Regions from separate parts of the Pantoea sp. B65 genome, predicted to be linked through region 4. Evidence: predicted binding sites of a transcription regulator. Region 4 holds the regulator's gene; each other region holds the start of a gene.
The links. Region 4 encodes CRP, which controls carbon source genes, mostly activating them, when cyclic AMP is high. Its sites were predicted from a motif close to ATGTGANNNNNNTCACAT; they were not measured.
Positions count from the first base shown of each region.

Region 1: the regulator CRP is predicted to act here: its motif matches at 2,078-2,095, upstream of JWF83_RS17065 (YjcB family protein).
Region 2: the regulator CRP is predicted to act here: its motif matches at 1,897-1,914, upstream of JWF83_RS13985 (PTS sugar transporter subunit IIB).
Region 3: the regulator CRP is predicted to act here: its motif matches at 1,765-1,782, upstream of JWF83_RS11710 (arabinose ABC transporter substrate-binding protein).

Region 1 covers NZ_JAHXPU010000037.1:116,056-120,271, forward strand. The annotation lists gene JWF83_RS17055 (oligosaccharide flippase family protein) at 1-666, shown strand, start outside; gene JWF83_RS17060 (ATP-grasp fold amidoligase family protein) at 675-1,601, shown strand; gene JWF83_RS17065 (YjcB family protein) at 1,690-1,971, opposite strand; gene JWF83_RS17070 (diguanylate cyclase domain-containing protein) at 3,179-4,216, shown strand, end outside.
Region 2 covers NZ_JAHXPU010000035.1:23,656-27,871, reverse strand. The annotation lists gene JWF83_RS13995 (PTS lactose/cellobiose transporter subunit IIA) at 1-186, opposite strand, end outside; gene JWF83_RS13990 (PTS sugar transporter subunit IIC) at 186-1,493, opposite strand; gene JWF83_RS13985 (PTS sugar transporter subunit IIB) at 1,496-1,813, opposite strand; gene JWF83_RS13980 (LacI family DNA-binding transcriptional regulator) at 2,183-3,193, shown strand; gene arnF (4-amino-4-deoxy-L-arabinose-phosphoundecaprenol flippase subunit ArnF) at 3,328-3,714, opposite strand; gene arnE (4-amino-4-deoxy-L-arabinose-phosphoundecaprenol flippase subunit ArnE) at 3,711-4,034, opposite strand; gene arnT (lipid IV(A) 4-amino-4-deoxy-L-arabinosyltransferase) at 4,031-4,216, opposite strand, start outside.
Region 3 covers NZ_JAHXPU010000024.1:53,227-57,442, reverse strand. The annotation lists gene araG (L-arabinose ABC transporter ATP-binding protein AraG) at 1-462, opposite strand, end outside; gene JWF83_RS11710 (arabinose ABC transporter substrate-binding protein) at 535-1,521, opposite strand; gene JWF83_RS11705 (ribulokinase) at 1,895-3,580, shown strand; gene araA (L-arabinose isomerase) at 3,592-4,216, shown strand, end outside.
Region 4 covers NZ_JAHXPU010000015.1:471,879-476,094, reverse strand. The annotation lists gene JWF83_RS05005 (DUF3289 family protein) at 1-396, shown strand, start outside; gene JWF83_RS05000 (DUF943 family protein) at 383-847, shown strand; gene JWF83_RS04995 (OsmC family protein) at 920-1,324, opposite strand; gene crp (cAMP-activated global transcriptional regulator CRP) at 1,635-2,267, shown strand; gene JWF83_RS04985 (YccS/YhfK family putative transporter) at 2,333-4,216, shown strand, end outside.

The DNA.
Region 1 (4,216 bases), on a different contig from region 4:
TCGCAGCATAAAAGGAAAAAGTATTTACGCTATTTGCTGTATGCCGGGCTGCCGCTGGCAATTTCCAGTATTTTTATCTCGCTGCAGGTGAAAACGGCGCAGTTCTTTTTAGTCGGGGTCGGGTCGGCACAGGATCTCGGTCTGTTTGCCGCGGCAAACACGGTTTCAGCCTCCTGGATATTTGTTCCGGTCGCGCTTATCACATCCAGCTTTACTGAGATATTCAGGGAACGTACTGACAGAGCATTTAAACTGGCCGCGCGACTGCATGGTTATGTTATGGCGGTATCATTGCTGATGCTGCTGTTCATTGCGCTGTATGGCGAAAAAATTATTACCACTCTTTATGGGCAAGACTACGCACAGTCGGGAAGCCTGGTTACGTTATTATCGTTAGCCACCTGCTTTTCGGCGATGGGGACGGTGGCCTACCGTTATATGGTAAAAGAGGGCGGTTTTAGCTATCTGCTGAAAAAAATTATCAGCCTGATGGTGATCAGTCTTCCCACTTCGTATCTGCTTATCCATTTTTTTGGCTTAATGGGCGCGGCGTGGAGTGTGTTTATCACTGAGTTATTATCCCTGAGCGTAATGAATTACTTTTTTAAGCATGGTGTTATCAAAAAAATACAGATCTCCTCACTCAACTACAAAACCTACAGATAAGGTGAAAAATGTTGAAGTTTAAAGATGAATTACGCCGTAGCGTAAAATATTTCATCAAAAAAATGCCGTGGGCATACCAGGACCGCATCTATTATTTTCATAAATTTAAACGATTACCTAATATTCGTGAGCCGAAGTTGTTTAACGAAAAAGTGTTGTACCGTAAGTTTATCCATGGGGATAATCTCCGTTATGGCAGGCTGTCCGATAAGTTTCTGGTACGCGAATATATCGCCCACACTATTGGTGACGAATATCTGGTGCCGCTGGTGTATGAAACCGATGATCCCAGTACCTTATTGAACTTAACATCTTTGAAAGGAACGGTGATTAAACCCAATCACGGAGCGGGTATGGTCGATATCATGCTGGAGGAGCCGGATTATCTGCAAAAGCAGCAGATTGTTAATCACTGTACTGAATGGCTGCGTAAGGACTTTTCCCAGGAAGTGCGCGAGATCCACTACAGCTATATCAAACCGCGTATTCTGGTGGAAAAGTGCATTGGTGACGGTAAAAGCGCGCCGATCGATTACAAGTTTCATATGTTCAATAAAAAGGATGGCACCTTCGAATATGTGTTGCAGGTGATCTATAACCGTGGTCGTCCGGCGCTGTCGATGGTGTTCTACGTGAATAATCTGTGTGAGGTATATCACCGCATTCGTGATAGCGGGCTGGATCTTTCCGGGGTGAAGCAGGGCATGGAACAAGCGCTGGAACTGAGCAAAAAGCTGGCCGCCGACTTCGACTATGTCCGGGTTGACTGGTATATCCACCAGGATCATGTGTACTTTGGCGAGCTGACCTTTACGCCGGGCGCCGGGTTAGTCACCGGCCTTGGCCGTGGGCTTGACCAGATGATGGGGGAGATGTGGATTCAGGATCGTCTTCAGTCGCCGCGAGCAGATACGGGCATACCGTTGCGCATGTAAAATTCGCTACTGCTGAGCACGCTGTGGTGATCGGCAGACAGATATACCGTGCGGACCCTTCGGGGTCCGCATCGCTTTATGTTGCCGCTTATGGCAGCAGCATGGTGTCCGGGGTATGGCTCATTACTTCAACAAACACATCTTTTGTGACTTGCCAGGTATGGCTGACATTTTCCACGCTGAGGGTGATGCCAAGCAGGCCGGTAACAAACCAGCAGGACATACCGATGCCAATACCACTAAATACAAACGCCATCGCATTACGGCTGCTCTGACGGCATTTAATCTTAAAGGTGCTGGCGAAAAACATCATTACTGCACTCAGCAGTTCCCAACGCATAAGTACAACACTGGCGGCAATGGTACCCATCTAACAAACCTCTTCACATGATATGCCCTGACGAAAAATGGCATCACCATCAGGTGTTGAGGAAATGCCAGGGAGATTTCTCAACCCACTGACCTGTTGGTCAATTGTGTGATGTGGATCACATTATATCACTAAGTTTTAAAAATTGAACAAAATTTACACCTGGTATGGTAGTTTTTGTCAGCGACCCGCTGACGGCAGCGTGCAGGGCGATGTCGCCACCATCAGTCAGGGATCGCGGCGCCATAACGGTGGATTATTTTACTGACAGCTGGGAATAATAACCCTGAGGTTTTTTGATCAGGTTAATTCCTGCTGCCTGTGGGCTTCTCACCGCTGGCTGCAGCACTATTTTATTTATCGGCTGTCGTGTTATTTATTTTAATCTTAAATGTCATTGCGCTGTGAGAAGATTTAGTCTCGTAGTTTATGTTAAATTAACCGGGTTTTATGCTTTGTTTGCGTAGCATATGATGAAAAAAGTGAGAGTGGCACTGATAAGTAATGCTGATTAATTTTTTATTATAAAATAAGGAATAATAGGAATAACTAAATTAATTTCTTTAAAATCAACGATTTGATTTATTTTCAATATATTAGTGATTTAGTATTATCGCTAAGAGTAAAAATTCATTCTTTGTCTGATAGTAGCTAAAGTAATTAATTTAAGATGAATCTTACCCAGTTAAAAGTTGTACAGTAGAGCAATTGGTTGTAGGATTTTATGCAAAATAGAGATTGCTTGCCATTATTCTGTATTTATATCCAGAATAATTTCCTATTATATTTATCCTGGCGAAAAATTAAGAATAATTCGCACTGATCGAACAATAAAACAATATCAAATACCATGGAGTATTTATGTTTATTTATGTTCTTGCTTGGCAATATTGTTTGCACAACCAGCTGAAAGTAGCCCATAACTTGCCTGATTTATGTCTCTGCCGACCTTAGCTGGCGTTGAAGGTTGCAAGATTGAGTTGTAGCGTTTGTTACTCTGCACTCAATGCCTGAAGACCCATTCAGTCAATATCACTCTGCCCTGAGCCAGGGGAGCGCCTGACGGCGACGTCAGAGCCATCAAAGCATGCTGTTGGTGGTTATCGACGCCGATAACCGGCAGACAGTCGTACAGATGATATTGTCAGAGGGTCATCGCCGTAGCCGTTACGCGTGCAATTACTGGCGTGATAAGCAGGGCAGGATCATGGTTAAACGTAATCCGCAGGTAAGTTATGTGGTTGAGCCACATCAGCGTACATTGCCAACGCTGCGTAAGTTGCTACAGCGTATTCATGTGATGATCATCCTTGTTTCGTTGCTGTTATCAGGGGTTTCACTGTCAACGTTATCGTTGTTCGCATTGCGCCACTATGCCGAAAATAATCTGCAACTGGTGGCATCAACTATCAGCTATAGCGCACAGCGGGTGGTGTTGCTGAATGACCGCGACAAGGCCAGCGATTTGCTGCAAGGACTGAGTGGTCCGAAGCCGTTTTCACAAGCCACTATTTTTAATGCCAGTCATCAACCGCTGGCCAGCTGGCAGTCGCCTGAACATCAGGAACAGAACAGCATCAATAGTGTGATTGCCCGCTGGCTGTTTCCGCGTCCTGTCACGCTGCCGGTGGTTTATAACCAGCGCGAAGTCGGACGCGTGACGATTATCGGTGACGCCAGTGTGATCACTGACTATATCTACCAGGCGTTTGCATGGCTGGCCAGTAGTTTATTGATTACTGCTCTGGTAGCCGTTTATCTCTCCCATCGCATGCATGCGGGGATTATTCAGGGACTGCGTAGTATCGCTTCTGTGGCACATGATGTGCGCAAGCGACGTGCTTTCTGCCAACGGGTACCTTCATCGGGGATCGCTGAATTGAACAAGTTAAGTATGGATTTCAACGGATTGCTGGATGAGCTGGCGGAATGGCAGAATCATATGGCGCGGGAAAACGCTGATCTGGCGTACCAGGCGGCGCATGATTCCCTTACCGGTTTGCCTAACCGCGCACAGTTTGAGCGCGCATTAGCCTGTCAGTTTAGTCTGCCGGAAACGCGCGGCAGCCTGGCGGTGCTGTTTATTGATGGTGACCATTTTAAGCAGGTTAATGATACCTGGGGGCATGCCACCGGAGATTGCGTACTGGGTGCGATAGCCGAGCGGTTACGCGCAAATTTGCGCAAAGAGGATCTGGTGGCGCGTTTTGGCGGCGATGAATTCGCCATTATGTTGACGAACGCC
Region 2 (4,216 bases), on a different contig from region 4:
ATCCGCGCCAATCAGCACGGTTTGGATTTTATGCGCCTCTTTTGCCGCCGCCGAGGCGCCGGTTAACAGCTCATCCGCTCTGGCCCAGTCATATTTACGCGCCGCGCGCAGCGCTTCCATGGCTAACGAACGTGCCTCGCCCGCATGGATAATCAGTTCCATCACCGTGCTTTCATCAAGTTCCATTAGTGGCTCTCCGCAGGTTGTAAACTCTCTTCTTCTTGCGCCAGCAATTGGCGCTCGTACATTTTGAAGAACGGGTAATAAATCAGGGTGGATACGCCGATCAGCACCACGACGAGGATAATCGCGCGGAAATCCCAGCCGGTTGACCAGGCAGCGCCAATTGGCCCCGGCGTGGTCCATGGCGCCAGCGAAACCACATGGTTAACCAGATCGGTACGGGTGGCGATCCAGGCAATAATGGCATTGACCATCGGCGCGGTAATAAACGGAATAAACAGCAGCGGGTTCATCACTACCGGGGAGCCAAAGATAATCGGCTCGTTGATATTGAACATGCTCGGCACCAGGCCCAGCTTGCCAATAGAGCGCAGATGCGCCGCGCTGCTGCGCAGGTAGAGGAACACCAGCCCCATGGTGGAGCCGGAACCGCCGATAACAATAAAGAACTGCCAGAACGGCTCGATAAATACCTGGGTGATCGGCGCACCGCTATTCAGCGCCTGCTGATTAATACCAAGATTGGTCAGCCAGAAAGCCTGTAAAATCCCGCCGACAATCACCGCGCCATGAATACCGGCAAACCACAACAGATGGCAGAGCAATACGGCAATCAATACCGCCGGCAGTGAATCGGAAGCAGAGATAATCGGCGCGAAGATCGCCATAATCGCCTGCGGCAACAGCATGCCAAACTGACTCTGCATAAACAGACTGAGCGGGAATAGCGTCAGGAAAATCGCCAGAATCGGGATCAGCAGATCGAACGACTGGCGGATCTTCGGCGGTACCTGCTCGGGTAACTTAATGCCGATATTATGTTTTTGCAGGAAGTGCATAAGCTCAGTGGTATACAGCGCCACCAGGATGGCGGTGAATATTCCCTCGCCCCCCAGCGAACCGACCGGCAAACTGCCGTTGGCCTGTGGCGCCGCGACCAGCAGAAATGACATCAGCGACAGGCAGGCGGCCATAAAGCCGTTCATTTTGTAGCTCTGCGCCAGGTTATAGGAGATGGCGCTGGCGATATAGACCGCCATAATGCCCATCGTCATATTGTACGGCATCATGATCTGTTCAGAGTGGCGCGCCACCATCCCTAACCACCATTTGGCGATCGCCCACTGGCTGTCAGCACTGAATGGCGGATGAGCAAACAGCAGCATAAAAGAGCCGACAATCAGGAATGGCATCGACGAGATAAAACCATCTTTAATCGCCACCACATGCCGCTGACTGGAAAGTCTTGCTGCTACCGGGCTGATGTTATTTTCGATAATGCCAAATAATGACTCACTGATAGTGCTCATTATTATTCTCCGCCAGTTTGCATCAATGCCAACGCAGCCTGCAGCACTTTTTTACCGTTCATCATGCCGTAGTCCATGGTATTAATTACCGCGACCGGCTTGTGCTTTTCAGCCGCAATTGTCTGAAATTCAGCTAATTTATACTTAATCTGTGGCCCCAGCAGGCAGCAATCCCAGGTAGCAATCTGGCTGGCGAACTCATCGAAGCCCACCGCCAGTATTTCCACGCTAATACCTTGTTCTTTCGCTTCTTTTTCCATTCTCTGCATCAGCATACTGGTAGACATTCCGCCGGCACAGCACAGTAATATTTTATTCATATCCATCTCCTTGCCTGTGGTTTACCCAGATTTAGACAAATTAAGCGATAATCTGCAACCGGTTTCATATTACTTTTCACTTTTTGTGATTAGGATCGCAATCGCCTCCAAATTAGATAAAAATTCCGGCAAAAAACAGGTTATTCACTTAGAGTAAAATATAATTAACAGTGTGAAAAACCCTATAATCGCCAGAGCAAAGACGATGGGGCAATAATTAAAAAATAGAAATAATTTAATTGGGTTATTTATTTGATGTTTGCTGCTGCAGATAAAATCGCAATACGTTAAACTTGGCCACCGAGTGGGAGTCATCCATCACTCCCGGGGAGTGCTTCAGAGCCTCCTTTAAATCACAGGGAAATCAGTATGACAACGATGCTTGACGTGGCCAACAAGGCCGGGGTTTCCAAAGCCACGGTTTCACGCGTGCTTGCCGGGAACAGCTATGTCAGCAAAACCACCAAAGATCGGGTATTTAAAGCCATCGCCGAGACGGGCTATCGCCCCAATCTGCTGGCGCGCAATCTGGCGACGCGCAAGTCGCAAAGCATCGGTCTGGTGGTCACCAATACTCTGTACCATGGCCCCTACTTCAGTGAATTGCTGTTTCAGACCGCGACCCTGACCGAAAATCATGGTCGCCAGTTGATCCTTGCGGATGGTAAACACAGTGCCGACGAGGAGCGCCAGGCCATTCAGTTTTTGCTCGATCTGCGCTGTGACGCGATTATTATTTATCCGCGCTTTCTGACGCCGGCGGAAATGGATGAGATTATCGAACAGCATCAGCAGCCGATTATGGTGGTTAATCGCAAGCTCGAGCGCCATCCGGATAACTGTGTCTATGCCGAACATCAGCAGGATTGCGTCAGCGCGATCAATTACCTGATTGCTCAGGGGCACCGGGAAATCGCGTTTATTTGCGGCTCTCCGGGGTCGCCGACCAGTGAGAGCCGTTATTCAGGCTATCAGCAGGCGCTGCAGGAAAATAATATCGCCTTCAATCCGGCACGGGTGGCGCACGGTGACTGGACGCCGGACAGCGGACGCGTGGCGGCCGAAGCGCTGCTGGCGCGTGCGGTACGCTTTAGCGCCCTGGTTGCCAGCAATGATGATATGGCCACCGGCGCCGCACGTGCTTTTTATCAGGCCGGCATTGCGGTTCCGCAGCACATATCCCTGCTGAGTTTCGATGATATTCCGATGGCTTCGTTCTTTATTCCGGCACTCACCACGGTGCATGTGCCGGTGGCGGAAATGATTAAAGATACCCTTGACCGACTGGTCAATTTGCTGGAAGAGAAGGAAAACCGGCCGCTGACGCCATTCAGGGGCCAGCTTATTATTCGTGAGTCGGTACGACCGTTCAGCGGATAACGGCGGCCAGCGGGCTTAGTTTTTACAGCGTTGCAGAATATCCTGATCCGGTTGATATGCCAGCGACATTCAGAACAAAAAAGTATATGCATCGGTTGCGCGGGAGCAAAATTGAGAGTGCCATGAAACTAACGCTAATTACGCTGCTTATCCGGCCAGCAGATCACCATTAAGCCACAGACAATCAGTATGACGCCAGCGCAGGTGGCCCAGGAGAATGTTTCATTAAGCCCCGGCACCAGCGGCGCCGCCAGCCAGACCAGAATATAGCTCAGGCTAAGCAGTGGATAGGCGCGGTTCAGGCTGATATGGTGCAGCGCCAGCACCCAGCACAGCATCGATAAACCATACGCCGTCAGACCGGCGAACAACGCCAGCGCCCCGGGGGTTAGCGCCATCAGCTGCTCGCCGAACAACAACAGTTCGCGCGCCGGCGGCAGTTGCGACATGGCCCATTTCATACTCAGCTGGGCGCCACTGACCAGTAAGATACTGATTGCCGCCCACAGATAGCCAGTCATGCATGCACTCCCAGCACGATCACTCCGGCGACAATCAGCACAATGCCCAGACTATGGCGCAACGTAATCCGCTCCTGCCACAACCAGCGCGCGGCGAGCGTAACAATAATGAAATTGATACTCAGCATCGGATACGCCACCCCTACCGGCACCTGCTGCAACACCCAGAGCCATACCAGCATGGCACAACCCAGCAGCAACAGGCTCAGCCCCAGCCAGATGACAAGGTGCCGTTTATCATAGCGGCGGGTGGCCTGCTTCTGGCAAAGCTGACCACCGCAACTAAGCAGGCTGGCAACCAGGATCAGCAGAATATTCACGGCAGCTGATGATATTGATAGAGAATTAAACGCCCCTGACGATAAATCAGGTCGGCAGTCGGCAGATTGGTATGAGTACCATTATCATCGCGCGGCAACAGCAAAATCAGCGAAACCGTCCCGTTACGGCGGTGCTCAGCCAGCCAGCCGGCAAAGGCATCGCCGCCGACAAACCGCTGTTG
Region 3 (4,216 bases), on a different contig from region 4:
GATCTCCACCATCTGCCACTGACCCAGCGACAGATACTTCAGTGGCGTATCCGGATCGATATCCATACCCAGATTTTTTAGCTGCAGTCCGGCCTCATAGCGCAGCAGCGAACGATTTACCCAGCCTCCCCGTTGTGGCAGCTGACCAAGATAGATGTTTTCTGCAATGCTCATTTCCGGTACCAGATGCAGTTCCTGGTAAATAATCGCTACCCCGGCGTCAAGCGCGTCGGTAGCCCGGTTAAAATGCATCTGCTGACCTTGAATGCGGATTTCACCGCTGGTCGCCTGATAACTACCGCTGAGTATTTTTAACAGCGTCGATTTGCCTGCGCCGTTTTCGCCCATCAGCGCATGAACCTGTCCGGCATGACATTCGAAACTAATATCCTGCAGCGCTTTTACGCCGGGAAAGGTCTTGCTAATGCCATGAAACGACAGAAATGCGGGTTCAGTGCTCATGGTTGTCTCCCTGTTAATCACTCTGTTCACCAGACAGGGGCCTGACCAGCAGGCCCCGTAAAGCGGAACTGATTATTTCATCAGCCCTTTTTTCGCCAGTTCGGTTTTAAAGTTGTCACGGGTGATCAGCACCACGTCAGTCACTTCGGTGAATTTTGCCGGTTCGACATCTTTGGTCACCCAGTCGTAGAGCATCTGGCTACTTTTATAGCCATGGACGTCCGGGCTTGGCAGCAGGGAACCGTAGAAGCCGGTGGCCTGTGCTTTTGACAGTTCGCTTACCGCATCAACACCGTTAATGCCGATACCGATCACATCCGCCGCTTTAAAGCCCTGGCCTTCGGTAGCGCGCACGCCGCCGAGTACGGTGTTATCGTTCATGCCGACGATTAACCAGTGTTTGATTTCCGGATGCTGCACCAGCAGTGAGTTACCGGCATCAAAGGCGCCGGGGATATCATTCGATTTGGTCGGGACCTGATAGATCTGTTTTTCCGGGAAACCGGCCGCTTTCAGCGCGTCCATTGAGCCCCCGGTACGACGGCGCGCGGTATCCAGTTCGTTGGCGGTAATCGCCATCACCCCGGACTGCTTGACGTCCCAGCCGCGTTTCTGCATCTCTTTATACAGTTCCTGCCCCTGACGTTCGCCGATTTTGGTCGCCGCCATCATCACCAGTGGCACGGTGTCCATGGGTTTACCTTTGGCGGTAACAAACTGGTCATCAACCGCAATCACTTTCAAGTTGTAGCTGCGCGCTTTGGCGACAATCGCCGAACCCAGTTTCGGGTCTGGGGTACAAATAACAAAACCTTTCGCTCCGCTGGCCGCCAGACTGTCGATGGCATTGAGGGTCTTTTCACCATCAGGGACGGCAATTTTGATCACTTCAAAGCCCAGATCCTTGCCGGCTTTATCGGCGAACTTCCATTCGGTCTGAAACCAGGGTTCTTCTGGCTGCTTCACCAGAAAACCCAGTTTCATTGTTTCGGCGATAGCCGATTGTGACATAACGGCAGCCAACCCGACGACGGCTAACGCTTTAGTGAATTTATGCATGATGCTCTCCGGCTCAATGATGTTTTTTGCATGAGGTAAGCGAAACGGTGTAAACGATACCAGTTAATCTGCTGAATTTCACACCGACTATAAATCAGCTAATTAGCGTGAAAAGCGCACAATAGCTGAACAACCGCTGGGCTAGTTGTACTCACAAACATAAGAAAAAATGTAGAGCGCTATCACATCGTGGAATTACAGCAGGTTCATCCATACATTCAGCAAATTTAACCGTTCGTTAACTTTTGATGCCGGTCACATATCGCAACAGGATGACAGAAATGTGCATATATGCAGCCGCAGATGACTAACCTCTTCCCGGCCATATTCTTAGGGTTAACAGCAGTGATTGAGGATTAACAGGAGAGTCCCGATGCGTGCTGGTGCCATAACGATTGGCCTTGATTTTGGTAGTGACTCGGTGCGCGCCCTGGCGGTGGATTGCCAGAGCGGCGCTGAGTTGCAAAAGCAGGTGGTTGCCTATGCGCGATGGAAAGAGGGGAAATACTGTGACCCCAGTGCCAACCGCTTTCGTCATCATCCGCAGGATTATATTGATGCGCTGGAACAGGCGATTGTCGGCGTAGTCGCGGCGCTAAGCCCCGAACAGCGCGCCAGCGTGGTGGGAATTGGCGTCGATTCAACCGGCTCCACCCCTGCCCCGATTGACCGTGAAGGTCGGGTGCTGGCGTTACGTCCGGAGTTTGCCGACAACCCGAACGCCATGTTTGTACTGTGGAAAGATCACACGGCAATAGAAGAAGCCGAAGCGATTAATCAGCTGTGTCATAGCGGTAAATTTAATGACTATTCCCGCTATATCGGTGGTGTGTACTCCTCAGAGTGGTTCTGGGCCAAAATTTTACATGTGTCCCGCGCAGATGCCGCGGTACGCGAAGCGGCGGTGTCATGGATTGAACTGTGCGACTGGGTACCGGCACTGTTAAGCGGTACCACCGCACCGGCAGATATCCGCCGTGGCCGCTGTGCCGCCGGGCATAAATCCCTGTGGCATCCAGAGTGGCAGGGACTGCCTGCCGCCGAATTCCTGAATGCGCTTGATCCATTATTAACCCGCGATCTCGACTTCCCGCTGTTTAACGATACCTGGACTGCCGATGTGCCGGTGGGCACGCTGACGGCTGAATGGGCGCAGCGCCTCGGTTTAGCGCAGAGCGTCACCCTGTCCGGTGGCGCGTTTGACTGTCATATGGGCGCAGTAGGCGCCGGTGCGCAGCCCTATACGCTGGTAAAAGTCATCGGCACCTCGACCTGCGACATTCTGCTTGCCGATGCGCAGCGCGTGGGCGACCGCGCGATTGCCGGTATCTGCGGTCAGGTTGATGGCAGCGTCACCCCTGGCATGATTGGCCTGGAAGCGGGTCAGTCGGCTTTTGGCGATATGTATGCCTGGTTCAGCCGCTTACTCAGCTGGCCGTTACAGCAGGCGGCAAAAGATCAGCCGCAATTAGCGCCGCAGCTGGAAGCCATTCAGCAAAATTTATTACGTCAGTTAACCGATGCCTGGGTCGCTAATCCGCAGATGGATCATCTGCCGGTGGTACTGGACTGGTTTAACGGCCGCCGCACCCCGTTCGCCAATCAGCGTCTGAAAGGGGTGATTACCGATCTTAATTTAGGCACCGACGCCCCGACCCTGTTCGGCGGGTTTATTGCCGCCACCGCTTTCGGCGCACGCGCCATTATGGAGTGTTTTGAACAACAGCAGATCCCGGTGGAAAACGTGCTGGCTCTCGGTGGTATCGCGCGCAAATCACCGGCGATTATGCAGGTGTGCAGTGATGTGATGAACCGTCCGCTGGATATTGTCGCTTCCGATGAGTGTTGTGCTCTCGGCGCCGCCATTTTTGCCGCTGTTGCCGCCGGTATCTATCCGGATATCTCCAGCGCGCAGCAAAAAATGGCCAGCCCAATCGCCAATACCCTGCAACCGGACGCCAGCCGCGCCGCACGTTTCGAACAGCTCTATCAACGTTACCAACACTGGTGTGAGGCAGCAGAACCGAATTATGCCTCGCGCACTTCATCCGATATGTAAGGAGTAGTTTTATGGAACAAGTTAACGCGCTCAGCGTGTGGTTTGTGATTGGCACGCAGCATCTGTATGGCGCCGAAACATTACGTCAGGTTGAACAGCATGCGCAACAGGTAGTTGACGGGATGAATCGCGAAGCCAGCCTGCCATTTAAATTGCAGCTGAAACCGCTGGTAAAAAGCCCGGATGAAGCACTGGCGTTATGCCGTGATGCCAATTATGACCATAACTGCCTCGGCATTATCACCTGGCTGCACACCTTCTCTCCGGCAAAAATGTGGATTGGCGGTCTGTCGATCCTGAATAAACCGCTGATGCAGTTCCACACCCAGTTCAATGCGGCTATCCCGTGGGACAGCATGGATATGGACTTTATGAACCTGAACCAGACCGCACACGGTGGTCGTGAGTTCGGTTTTATTGGCGCACGCATGCATCTGCAGCACAGCGTCATTACCGGTCACTGGCAGGATCCGGTCAGCCATCAACGCATCGCGCAATGGATGCGCGGCGCAGCGGCGAAACTGGCCAGCCAGCAGCTGAAAGTGGCGCGCTTTGGCGACAATATGCGTGAAGTGGCGGTGACTGAAGGTGACAAAGTGGGCGCACAGATCCAGTTTGGCTATTCAGTCAATGGCT
Region 4 (4,216 bases):
ATCATTTCACATTCACATTGGGATAAAAAATATTATCCCCGAGACAATTTCAATCAATTCGGCGTAGCTATAAATGCATCATATTTACCAAAATTTAACCGCTGGATAGATAATATTAATGGGCTAACTATTAGTGTGCATGACACCTGGGCAACACACATCACTCTTGAGTCACTGGGAATTAATGGTGATCGCTACCATGCAAAATTGCAATACCGCATACAGGATCACTTCGGTCTTGATGACAGTGATATTATTCACCGATTATACCGTCAGTTCCGTATTTTCCGCATCTGGTTTGTTCTGCAACGCTGGGAGGGTTATGGCTTTCGCCCGTTTATCAGTGAGATGAATACAATAAAAACTATTGAGGGCAGCCGTTTTGACAAAATTTAAATGGCTGATTATGACAGTGAGTATCTCAACAGGTATGCTCACTTGGTGGCTGATACTACCGACTAAAATCATTGACGTACATTACAAAAGTGACATCAGGAGCTACTACATTATTGTTAAAAATCTTCCATTCACCGATCGAAGAAAAATTCAATGGTGGGAAAATAATAAGCCACATTTTAAACAGCTATTCCATATCCCTGTTGATGAAAATGGCTATGCCATAAACTTTTGGATTGGGAAGTATAGGTCTGATTCAGGGACAGCCCAGGATAGTGACTTGTTGTGTTTTGACGATATGCAAAGTAAGGACAACTGTATAGCTAAGGATAATCAACCAATGACCATTTGGTTTTCAAAATATACAGATGAAACTATTTATCTCCTGAATAACTGGGATAATAAATATATCAAAGACAATAAAAGTGGCGCTATCCGAAAGCTTCGCTAGCCTGCGGACAGCATCTGAACGCAACAGGACCTGAAGAAGGTCCTGTTCACTTCGCAGGGCCTGGAGAACAGCTTACAGCGCGATAACCTCGTAGCTGTGAGTAATCTCGACGCCTTTGCCCAGCATAATCGCCACCGAGCAGTACTTCTCCGCGGACAGATCAACGGCGCGCGCGACTGCTTTGTCGGATAATGCTTTCCCGCTGACCACAAAATGCAGGTTGATATGGGTAAAAATGCGCGGCGCCTCTTCACGACGGGCAGAAGTCAGTTTCACTTCGCAGTCCGTCACATCGTTACGCCCTTTCTGCAGAATGGAAACCACATCAATTGCGCTGCAGCCCCCCGCCGCCATCAATACCATTTCCATCGGACTTGGCGCTTTATCACCGGAATTGCCGTCCATCAGCACCTGGTGACCGGATGCGGATTCTCCTAAAAATGTTAGCCCTTCTACCCACTTAACTCGCGCCTGCATAACATTATCCCCTAATTCATTCAGTTAACTTCAGAGTACGCTGTAAGCGGAAAAACGGCAACGGCGAGCGATTCACATCATGCTGAAGCGAGACAACAGGAGACACTTGCTGCAAGCTGTGCTACAAACAAAGCTGTAATATTTTCGTCGGCATCGATAAGCACGACGGAAGCGGGACGACATTATGAGCTAAGCTCTGAACAGAAGCCCGGACAACTTTCCTGATGGGAAAACGCTTGAATATTTCAACGCCTGCAGGGAACGAATCCCCCTGTTTTTAGGGCACGATTACAACAGAGGATAAAAGCGAATGGTTCTCGGCAAACCGCAAACAGACCCTACTCTCGAATGGTTCCTGTCACATTGCCATATTCACAAATATCCATCCAAAAGTACGCTGATTCACCAAGGTGAAAAGGCTGAAACGCTCTACTACATCGTAAAAGGCGCTGTAGCTGTGCTGATCAAGGATGAAGAAGGCAAAGAGATGATCCTCTCCTATCTTAACCAGGGAGACTTCATCGGCGAACTTGGCCTGTTTGAAGAGGGTCAGGAACGTAGTGCCTGGGTGCGGGCAAAAACTGCCTGTGAAGTGGCTGAAATTTCTTATAAAAAATTCCGTCAGCTGATTCAGGTTAACCCGGATATTTTGATGCGTCTCTCCTCTCAGATGGCTCGCCGTCTGCAGGTAACCTCAGAGAAAGTCGGCAATTTAGCTTTCCTTGATGTCACTGGCCGCATCGCACAAACCCTGCTTAATCTGGCGAAACAGCCGGATGCGATGACTCACCCGGATGGGATGCAGATTAAAATCACCCGTCAGGAAATCGGCCAGATCGTTGGCTGTTCACGTGAAACCGTCGGTCGTATTCTGAAAATGCTGGAAGATCAGAACCTGATTTCCGCACACGGCAAAACTATTGTCGTGTATGGCACTCGTTAAGCCAGCCTGAAACCACGGCGTGATGCAGTCGCGATCGCGCCGTTTTTTTATGTTGTGATCATCTGATGTGGCGGAGAATTATCTATCACCCGGAAGTAAACTACGCGCTGCGGCAAACGCTGGTGCTGTGCTTACCTGTGGCGGTTGGTCTGCTGCTTGGCGGTTTACAACAGGGTTTACTGTTTTCGTTAGTGCCTGCCTGCTGCAATATTGCTGGTCTTGATACCCCCCATAAACGCTTTTTCAAGCGTCTGATTATCGGTGGCAGCCTGTTTGCCCTCAGCAGCTTTCTGATTCAATGGATGTCGCAACACAGCATCCCGTTGCCGGCGATCCTGTTTGCTATGGCGATGCTGCTTGGCGTCACCGGTGAAATTAGCCCGCTACATGCCCGCCTGCTGCCAGCCTCACTGATTGCCGGGATTTTTACCCTGAGCCTTGCCGGTCATATGCCGATGTGGCAGCCGCCATTACTCTATGTGCTGGGCACCATCTGGTATGGGGTATTTAACTGGTTCTGGTTCTGGCTGTGGAAAGAGCAGCCGCTGCGCGAGTCACTGAGTTTGCTGTATCGCGAGCTGGCAGACTACTGCGATGCCAAGTATAGCCTGCTGACCAAACTGACCGACCCGGAAAAAGCGCTGCCACCGTTGCTGGCGCGTCAGCAGAAAGCTGTCGACCTGATCACTACCTGCTATCAGCAGATGCATATGCTGGCGGCCAACCGTGATAACCACCATAAACGCCTGACGCGCGCCTTTCAGGTGGCGCTGGATCTGCAGGAACATATCTCGGTCAGTCTGCATCAACCCGAAGAGGTGCAGAAACTGGTGGAGCAGAGTCATGCCGAAGCCGTCATCCGCTGGAATGCGCAGGTGATCGCCGCACGCTTGCGCCAGCTGGCCGATGACATCCTTTACCATAAACTGCCCGACCGCTTCAGTATGGAGAAGCAATTGCAGGCGCTGGAGAAAATCGCGCGCCAGCACAGCGATAACCCGGTAGGTAACTTTTGCTATTACCATTTCAGCCGTATTGCACGGGTGCTGCGTACTCAGCGCCCACTCTATCAACGCGACCTGATGGCCGATCGACAACGCCGCCTGCCGCTGATCCCGGCGCTGAAAAGCTATCTGTCATTCAAATCATCGGCGCTGCGCACTGCCGGACGCTTCGCGGTCATGCTGATGTTTGGCAGCTCGATGGCGCTATTTTTTAATATTCCTAAACCGTACTGGATCCTGATGACAATTATGTTTGTCAGCCAGAATGGCTACAGTGCAACGCGCGTGCGTATTCAACACCGTGCCTTAGGCACGCTGGCGGGACTGGTCATCGCCGCGGCAACCTTGCGTTTCAGCGTGGCGGAAGGTTGGGTGTTACTGGCGATGCTGGTGATTACCCTAGTGAGCTATCTGTTTATCCGCAAATTTTACGGCTGGGCCACCGTCGGTTTTACCGTGACTGCCGTCTATTCATTACAGCTGCTGACGCTGAATGGCTCGCAGTTCCTGCTACCACGCTTAATGGATACGGTGATGGGTTGCCTGATCGCCTTTGGCGGTATGGTCTGGCTGTGGCCGCAGTGGCAGAGCGGCTTAATGCGGCGCAACGCCCACGACGCGCTGGGCGCCTATCAGGATGCATTACAAATGCTGCTTGGCAGTCAACACAGCGCGGATAAACTGGCTTATCAGCGTATCCGGGTAAATCAGGCCCATAATGCGCTGTTTAACTCGCTCAATCAGGCAATGCAGGAACCCGGGTTTAATGACCGTTACCTGGCGGATATGAAGCTGTGGGTAACGCACAGTCAGTTTATCGTCGAGCATATTAACGCCATGACTATTCTGGCGCGTGAACATACCATGCTGACGCCAACGCTGGCTGAACGCTGGCTGCAATCCTGCGAGATTGCACTGCAACGCTGTCAGCAGCGACTGGAGTAT